One region of the Roseibium sp. MMSF_3247 genome, then DNA from elsewhere that is predicted to be linked to it. Evidence: predicted binding sites of a transcription regulator. Region 1 holds the regulator's gene; the other holds the start of a gene.
The links. Region 1 encodes PhoB, which activates phosphate uptake and scavenging genes when phosphate is short. Its sites were predicted from a motif close to TGTCATNNANCTGTCAT; they were not measured.

Region 1 (4,594 bases):
ATGGAACCACCCTTGGCACGGGCGGTCTCAATCAAGTCCTGAGGCGGGGCCAGTTCGGCCGGTGTCGCGATGCGCAGTTCGAAATCCAGACGCGGTGCGGCGTGAACCCAGGACGCCAGAACATTATTGCTATCGCCGGTCCAGGCAATGCTGCGCCCGGAGATGCCACCACGATGCTCTTCGAAGGTCATGATGTCTGCCATGATCTGGCACGGATGCGAGATCTTTGTCAGGCCATTGATCACCGGAATGGTCGCGTTTTCAGCCAGTTCATTGAGAGCTTCGTGGTCCAGGATCCGGATCATGACGCCGTCGACGAACCGGGACAGCACCTTCGCCGTGTCGGCGATAGTCTCGCCTCGGCCCAGCTGCATCTCCGCACCGGTCAGCATCAAAGTCTCACCACCGAGTTCACGCATTCCAACATCAAAGGAAATGCGGGTCCGTGTCGATGGCTGCTCGAAAATCATGGCCAGAACTTTGCCGGCGAGCGGCCCCTCACCCCGGCGAACGCCGTTGCGGTTTGCCTTGATCTTCTTTCCGGTTTCCAGAATAGCGCGCAGATCATCGCCCTCGAATTGGGTCAGATCCAGGAAGTTTTTGTACGCTCCGTTGGCGGTCATTCGGCCGCTCCTTCCAACAACTTTTTCTCAACGGCGAATGCAGCCTTCTCCAGCCGATCAACCGCATCGGAAATCTCTTCTTCCGAGATGGTCAGCGGCGGCAGGATCCGGACAACGTTGTCACCGGCCGGGACCGCAAGAATGCCCGCTTCGCGCGCGGCGGCGACATAGTCTCCCACCGGCGCGGTGCACTTGATGCCCAGCATCAGACCATTGCCCCGGACAGCCTCGAACACCTTCGGGTGGCTATCGACCAGCCCGGAAAGCTTTTGCTTGAAGGAGAGGCCCTTCTTTTGAACCTCTTCCAAAAAACCATCTGCAAGAATGACGTCCAAAACCGCATTGCCAACAGCCATGGCCAGCGGATTGCCACCGAAGGTCGTGCCGTGGGTTCCGGGTGCCAGCGCGGACGCAACTTCTTCGGTCGCAAGACAAGCGCCCATCGGGAACCCACTGCCTATGCCCTTGGCGACGGCCATCAGATCCGGATCAACGCCAGTCCACTGATGCGCGAACATTTTTCCGGTCCGGCCGACACCCGTCTGGATTTCGTCAAAGATCAGCAGGGCTCCGGTTTCATCACAAAGCTTACGCAGAGCGCGCAGGAATTCGTAGTCGACTTCCCGAATGCCGCCCTCGCCTTGGATGGGTTCGATCGCGATCGCTGCGGTTTGCGGACCGACCATGGCTTTCAAGGCCTCCAAGTCCCCGCTGGGCACCTGATCGAAGCCCGGGGCCTTCGGTCCGAAACCTTCCAGATATTTCGCCTGGCCACCTGCTGCAATCGTGCCGAGTGTCCGGCCATGGAAAGCGCCTTCAAAGGTCACGATTTGATACCGGTCCGGCTCATTGCGGTCATAGTGATAACGCCGGGCACACTTGATAGCCGCTTCCATTGCTTCGGCGCCGGAATTCACGAACAAAACCTTGTCTGCAAATGTTGCATCGGTGAGGCGCTGCGCAAGCCGCGCGCCATCCGGCATCTGGTGCAGATTGGAAATATGCCAGAGCTTGGCCGCCTGATCTTGAAGGGCCTGGACCAGATGCGGATGAGCATGTCCGAGCGAATTTACCGCGATCCCGGACCCGCAATCGAGAAATCGTCGGCCGTCACTCGTAACAAGCCAGACACCTTCCCCGTGATCGAATGACAGGTTCGATCTTGCGTAGTTTCCAAAAAGCGCGGACGCGGACATACCTCTTTAGTCTCCTTTGGCCGCCGGAAGCGCCACTGGTATCGGACCGTCGGAACTCCGGGGCATCACCTTTAATAAAGGCCAAAAACGCAATGTGCCGCCAAAGCGGCGGCACGTTGCAAGATCCTTATACACTGCCGAGGTCCCCGCCTGTCAATGGAAATGGCCATTGCCCGGGTTCGGGCTGTTTTATGTAAAAGTCTCAATGACCTCGCATCTGTTGGGGAAAAGTCCGTTCATCCCCAACTCACTGCAGCCTGACGGTTGCTTCACAAATTAACGTTATTGTAACCTTTGACTAATCAGACACGACATCTCGTGCGGCGTATCAAATAGAGGCACAAGATATGCCATAATGGACTTGCGTTTGCGTGTCCAATAACGGGATTTTGGCCAGTCACTGGCCTTGGCAAGGGGTGCGGCAATGAGTTGGACGAACGAACGGGTTGAGCTTTTGAAGAAGCTCTGGGGTGATGGTTTGAGCGCAAGCCAGATTGCGGGTGAGCTTGGCGGTGTCACACGGAACGCGGTGATTGGCAAGGTACACCGGCTTGGTCTTTCCGGCCGCGCAAAGTCTTCTTCCTCAAGCGCGAAACCGCGCCGTCCGCGCACAACGGCCAACCCGTCGTCTCAATCGGCACCGAAACGTCCGCAAACACAGCCGCAGACCCAAGGCTCCGCAGCGTTGAAGATGGAACCGACACCGGCCCCGGTCGCAGAGGTTCAACCCGTTGCAGAACCGATCGCTGACGTTGTTCCAATGTCCAAGCGGGCGACCATCCTGACGCTAACTGAGCGCACCTGTAAGTGGCCGATCGGCGATCCGGCGACAGAAGACTTCTACTTCTGCGGTCAGGTTTCCGAAGCCGGGGTGCCCTACTGCCCCTACCACTGCAAGATTGCTTACCAGCCGGTCGCTGACCGCCGCCGGAGCGCCAACAACAAGACCAGTGTTGCCCAGGCCTCCTGATCTCGAAATACCCAAGAAAAAGCCCGCCGATTTGGCGGGCTTTTTTGTTTGTCTTGAAAGTCTCGATCAGGCTGCCGTGAACTGGTCGTTGAAGGCATAACCAGCCCCGCGCACCGTGCGGATCGGGTCTTTCGCCTTGCCCTTGTTCAGCGCTTTGCGCAGCCGGCCTACGTGAACATCGACCGTGCGTTCATCCACATACACATCGTGCCCCCAAACACCATCCAAGAGCTGTTCGCGTGAAAAGACCCGGCCTGGTGCGGTCATCAGGAATTCCAGAAGGCGAAACTCTGTTGGCCCCAAATGGATTTCCTTGGTGCTGCGCCGGACGCGGTGTGTTTCCCGGTCAAGTTCGATATCGCCAGAGCGCAGCATCGTGGACACCACCTCCGGGCTTGCCCGCCGCAAGATCGCGCGGACACGCGCCATCAGTTCGGGCACTGAGAACGGTTTGACCACGTAGTCGTCCGCTCCGGTCGACAGGCCTCTGATGCGCTCAGCTTCCTCGCCGCGCGCCGTCAGCATGATGACCGGCAAGCGCTCGGTGTCTTCGCGTGCCCGCAGGCGCCGGCACAGTTCGATTCCGGAGAGTCCGGGCAACATCCAGTCCAGCAACAAAAGGTCCGGCTGGGTTTCCCGGAGGCGGATTTCCGCCTCGTCGCCGCGGACACAGGTCTCGACGGCGTATCCTTCAGCTTCCAGATTATACCGCAACAGAAGGCTCAACGGTTCTTCGTCTTCGACGATGAGGACCTTCGGCATGAATTCTCGCTCCAATTCCCTCAGCCGGCACTAAAGCGCCGGCTTACAGTTCCTGCTTCACAGCCCGCTCAGGCTGGCTCTGGCAACTCACATAGCGCCGGTTTCATCAACCTTGGTGCGGTCTTCCGGAAGCCGCTCGCCCGTCACCATGAAGAAGACGTTTTCGGCAATGTTGGTGGCATGATCGCCGATCCGCTCGATGTTCTTCGCACAGAAGAGAAGATGGACGCAGGAGGTGATCACCCGTGGATCTTCCATCATGTACGTCAGAAGTTCGCGGAACAGAGAGGTGTAGATCGCATCGACTTCGGCATCAGCTTCCTGCACGTGGCGCGCAGCCTCTGCATTGCGTCCGGTGTAGGCATCCAGAACCTTTTTCAGCTGCCCGAGGGCCAGCTCGGTCATGTGCTCGACGCCGATTGCCAGCTTCTTGCTCTGAATGTCGTTGTCGATTGCGATTGCCCGCTTGGCGACGTTCTTTGCAAGATCGCCAACACGCTCCAGATCGTTCGCGATCCGGCTGGCGGCTGTGATTTCACGCAGATCCTGCCCCATTGGCTGACGGCGCACGATCATTGCAATCAGGCCTTCCTCAACGTCCTGGTGCAGCGCATCAAGACGGCGATCCTGATCAATCACGCGGCGCGCCAAATCGGTGTCGCCGGACACGAGGGCGGAAACGGCTTCTGCAAATGCTTTTTCTGCAAGACCGCCCATTTCAGCGATCCGGCCGGCCATGACGTTCAATTCGTCATCATAAGCCGTGACTGTATGTTCAGACATCCTGTGTCCCTTCGAAAAAATGTGCGATCCGGTCAACCGAAGCGGCCGGTAATGTAATCCTGCGTACGCTTGTCCACCGGGTTGGTGAAGATATCCTGTGTCGGACCTTCTTCAACCAGAATTCCCAAGTGGAAGAATGCAGTGCGCTGAGACACGCGGGCGGCCTGCTGCATGGAGTGCGTTACGATCACGATCGTGTAATTCTCGCGCAGCTCGTCGATCAGCTCCTCAACCTTGGCGGTCGCGATTGGATCGAGAGC
Region 2 (4,594 bases), on a different contig from region 1:
GTCGCCATTCGGCAGGGTCCCATCGAACTGGGCGTTGCCGGTGGAGGCGCTGGCCGGGCGGATCGTTGCCGAGATATCGGCGTTCTCCGGCGCGTCCGGGTCAAACTCGATGGATGCGTCCCAGGAGGTAAACCGTCCTGTCAAAGCGCTGCTGCCCTGCTGGACTTGGAACCCAAGTGTGCTCTGCGCCGGATCTACAGTCCATGTCGCGGCAAGTGCGGGCTGCACGGTCAGGAAAGACAAGGTGCAGCTGAGGAGTGCAAGTGATTTCAGTGTCATGCTTTGGCTTTCTCAGAATGTGATTCAAGCGCGTTTTGAGCTGGCTTGGTTGATGTCATCCGCTTCAAGGTGTCGTCCTTGGCAATGAAGTGGTGCTTCAGTGCGGCGGCGATGTGAACAACCACCAAGGCGATCAACAGATACGCACCATATTCATGGAGGATCATGAAAAAGGCTTCGGCCTGTTCTTTTGTTCCAAGGGCCTCCGGATAGGGCAGGTGTGGGATCGGCAGAACGTTAAAGACCACCGTCGGGATGCCCCAGGGGGACGCGGACACCATGAACCAGCCTGTGATCGGCATTGCGAAGATCAGGACGTAGAGCCCGATATGACCGAGATGAGCTGCGAGTTTTTCAAGAGCCGGCATGTCGGACGGCAGTTTCGGTGAAGGGTTTGTCAGACGCCAAACCAGCCTGAAGGCCGCAAGCGCCAATACAACAAAGCCGAAGGACTTGTGCAGCTGGTACAGCTGAAAAAGGTTCGGGTCGGTCTGCGGCAGCTGCTTGAGATAAAGTCCGAAGGCGAGCATGCCGATTATCAGCAGGGCCATGGTCCAGTGAAAGAAAATGGCTATCCGGCCGTAACCGGTTGGCGTATTGCGATACATGGCAGTTTCCTTCGGCAAACGGGAAGCCTTAACAAGGCTCCCCGCATCTTCGCAGATTAGTTTGTTGCGGCAGTCGTAAGCGTTTCGGTGTGAAACGTGATTGTGACCTCGTCCCCTACATAGGGCACGAACATGTCCATGCCGTAGTCAGAGCGTTTGATCACGGTGTTTACGGCAAAACCAACCGATTCCTTCTTCGCCATCGGATGCTCACCCATTGCCTTGACATCAACGGTCAGGGTCGCCGGCTTCGTGATGCCTTTGATGGTGAGATCGCCGGTGACTTCAAGCTGCTTCTCGCCGGTTTGTTCAACACTTGTGCTCTTGAAGGTCGCTTCCGGGAACTTTTCAGCGTCAAAGAAGTCGGCGCTCAGGAGGTGCTTGTCGCGATCTGCCCAGAATGTATCGAGGCTGCCGATCTGAATGGTGAACTCGATCGAGGAATTGGCCGGGGTTTCCTTGTCGATCAAAAGAGTGCCATCCCAGTCGCCAAAACGGCCATCGGTGGTGGAGTAGCCAAGGTGATCATACGTGAAAGACAGGTTGGAGTGGGACTTGTCGAAGTCGAACGCAACCGGTTCAGCGACAGCAGCGCCAGCGAGAACGGACAGGGCAAAGGCAGATGTAGCAAGACGGATCATTTTGGAACCTCATCAATAAGACTGTTGAAGACGTTCCATGGGGAACGCTGATCCATCACATAAGCTGTATTTCAAAAGCTGCAATTTGACTGACTGTTTATTGGGGGTGAACAATTTGTCATAATTCCGCCGGATGGTTCGGGAAAACGACTCGGCGCGTTATCGAGAAGACCGGAAGTTTCTGCGAGGTCTACAACTGCGCTCGGCAACAGTTGATAGTGACCGAAGCGGCCACTTTTGACCTTGAACCAATCTATAGTTTGGTGAACGTGATATGTGTCATGAAGGTATCAAAGTCCTCAGGCATCTCTTTCGTGTCTCGATCAATCGAGATTCGTTTCCCTTCAACATCGCCGGTGCTTTGACCCCGAACCTTCTGGAGCATATCCATGAACCGTGCAGCTATTGTTTGCCATCGTGGCCTCAGCCTCAAAGCCCCGGAAAACACCCTGGCGTCTCTTGAAAAAGCGATCGAAGCAGGCGCCGAAGTTGTCGAGCTCGATGTCCGTCCATCCCGCGACGGTGTCCTCTACGTCTTTCACGATGACACGCTGGATAGAACGACGAACGGCTCGGGCCGGTTTGCCGACAAACTCTCATCTGAGATCGACCGACTTGATGCAGGTTCCTGGTTTTCAAAAGAGTTTTCCGGCGAACGTGTGCCGCGGTTTGATGCATTCCTGAAGGCGTGCCGGGAGCGGATTTCGGTCTATGCTGAGATCAAAGAAGGAGACCCGGCGAAGGTCAGAGACATGCTCCAGGCTAACGGTCTCCTGGAAACAGCCTGGACGTTCTCCTTTGACCAGGCCATTCGCGCCGAGGCACGGGCCCGTGTTCCTGATCTCCGGCTCATGGTCTTGTTTGATCATGTCGGCTCGGTTGAAAGGGCGGTCGCGCAAGGCGCGGCAATTTTGGAGTTTCAAGCGCACAACCTGGACCCTGATCTGGCCGCTTCAGCAAGGGATGCTGGGCTCACCACGCAGCTCTTTTATGACGGTGATGATCGCGACGTGTTCGAACTGGCGGTCAAGTGCGGCATCCAGCAAATGAACATTGACCATGTCGACGTTTTCCGCTCTGTTGAAAACGAAATTCTGACCCCGGCGACCTAGGATTTTTGATCACGAGCCGGGCCCTGCAAAACACAAAAGGACTGCGACCGGTGACGGGTCATGATGCTGCCTTGAGCCTCAACCGGTTCGAAACGCGGCTTGCAACACGGCTGGTGTTTTTCATTGGTGGACTGACCATGGGCGCCTGGTCACCGCTGATCCCGTTCGCACAACAAAGGCTTGGCGTTGATGATGCCGGGCTTGGTCTTTTGCTCTTGTGCCTCGGTATTGGCTCGGTTCTTTTCATGCCGCTTGCCGGACCTCTATGCGCCGCATTTGGAAGCCGTCGAGTGATCGTCGGGTCCGGGATCGGTTTGATTGCCGGATTTCCGGCTCTTGGGTATGCAGAGACAATCCCGCTCATGGCTATCGCGGTTTTCCTGTTCGGGAGCTTCCTCGGTGTCATGGAAGTCGGCATGAATTCCCATGCGGTGGATGTTGAAAGCGGATCGGATAAACCGCTGATGTCGGGGTTCCATGCCCAGTTCAGCATCGGCGGGTTTGCCGGGGCAGGGGGTGTCACGCTTTTCTTGACGCTCGGCCTGTCACCGTTCGCATCTGCTGGCTTGATTGCGCTGTCAAGCCTCTTGCTGCTGATTTTAGCGGCCCCCCGGCTGCTCCCAAATCGCACGGGCGGTTCTTCAACGGGCGGGGCTTTCCCGAAAGGCGTTGTCCTGCTTCTGGCACTCCTCATTGCCATCACGTTTTTGACCGAAGGAGCTGTTCTGGACTGGAGCGCTGCGCTGATCACAGATCAGGGGCTGGTGGACATTGCCCAGGGCGGTATTGGCTTCATGTGTTTTTCAATCACGATGACGATCGGTCGTTTGCTGGGCGACCGGGTGGTTGCCAGGTTCGGCCCGAAAAACATCCTGCTTTGGGGCGGAGTGATCACCATTGCCGGTATTCTGCTCGTTGCAACGGCGAGCAACCTGGCTGTGTCGCTGATCGGATTTGCGGCAATCGGGGCCGGGGTCTGCAATATTGTCCCGGTGCTCTTCAGCTTAACAGGGCGGCAAAAGGTCATGCCGCAAGGCGCCGCGATTGCAGCGGTCGCAACAGCCGGGTATGGCGGAATATTATTGGGGCCTGCGGTGATCGGTTTCGTTGCGGACGGGATCGGCTTGCCCGTGACGTTCGCCGGACTTTCTCTGCTTATGGTAATCGTAGCGTTAAGTGCTAGTGTTGCCGTTCAAGGTTCACAGGCTGAATAAAACTGTTGTTTTGATTGTCGTTAGACAGCATGGAAGCCGGAATTTGTCAGGCATTTCAATTCCTCAGCGCAGGTGACCGTCAGTTGGAAATAGTTGCGATAGTCTTGGCCTCTATCGCTGTGGTAGTATGAGCATGGCATCGGGGTTCAACTTATGTTCCGCGACCTATTTGCTGACCTTCACCTAACGTTAAAATTGTCAATGTTATAAGGTGCTTCAATAATCATCTAAAATACGGTGTCTGGCGTGGTTTCCATTCGGTCAATAGACGTGTCTACGGTGTTTTATAAGCTCCTTGCTATAAAACCATTTGGCAGATCGATTGGGTTCAACGTATTCGCTTTTTTCCTCTGCAGTTTCGCGGTCCTGTCGAGCGTCGGTGAAGCGCGCGCTGAGTGGGTTGTCAAGCGGGTGTCTGGGGTCGTTTATTTTGTCGCGCCAGAGGTCAAAGCGTTCCGCGTTCAACGCGGTATGGTGTTTCAACCAGGTTACACCATGGCAACGCGTTCCGGCGCGCGGGCGCTAATCGCGCGCGGCGCAGAGACCATTTCGGTTGGCCCGAATGCCAAGTTTGCTCTTTCAAAGTATCGGAGCAACAATCGCAAGACCACGCTGCTTCAGCGCTCTGGCCGCCTGACCGTCGATGTTCAAAAGCGCGGGCGTCCGCATTTTACAGTCGAAACCCCTTTTCTCGCCGCTGTTGTCAAAGGAACGCGGTTTGGTGTTTCCGTGAACAGCCG

Region 2: a site for PhoB is predicted at 1,806-1,822, ahead of RBB44_RS15095 (glycerophosphodiester phosphodiesterase family protein). Genes of this name have one in related genera too.

Annotation. Positions count from the first base shown of each region.
Region 1 is NZ_JASHII010000001.1:993,561-998,154, reverse strand. It holds gene argF (ornithine carbamoyltransferase) at 1-623, opposite strand, end outside; gene RBB44_RS04510 (aspartate aminotransferase family protein) at 620-1,819, opposite strand; gene RBB44_RS04505 (GcrA family cell cycle regulator) at 2,244-2,789, shown strand; gene phoB (phosphate regulon transcriptional regulator PhoB) at 2,856-3,551, opposite strand; gene phoU (phosphate signaling complex protein PhoU) at 3,639-4,334, opposite strand; gene pstB (phosphate ABC transporter ATP-binding protein PstB) at 4,367-4,594, opposite strand, start outside.
Region 2 is NZ_JASHII010000004.1:246,784-251,377, forward strand. It holds gene RBB44_RS15080 (YceI family protein) at 1-279, opposite strand, end outside; gene RBB44_RS15085 (cytochrome b) at 276-887, opposite strand; gene RBB44_RS15090 (YceI family protein) at 944-1,528, opposite strand; gene RBB44_RS15095 (glycerophosphodiester phosphodiesterase family protein) at 1,918-2,640, shown strand; gene RBB44_RS15100 (MFS transporter) at 2,691-3,854, shown strand; partial or broken gene RBB44_RS15105 (FecR domain-containing protein) at 4,350-4,571, shown strand.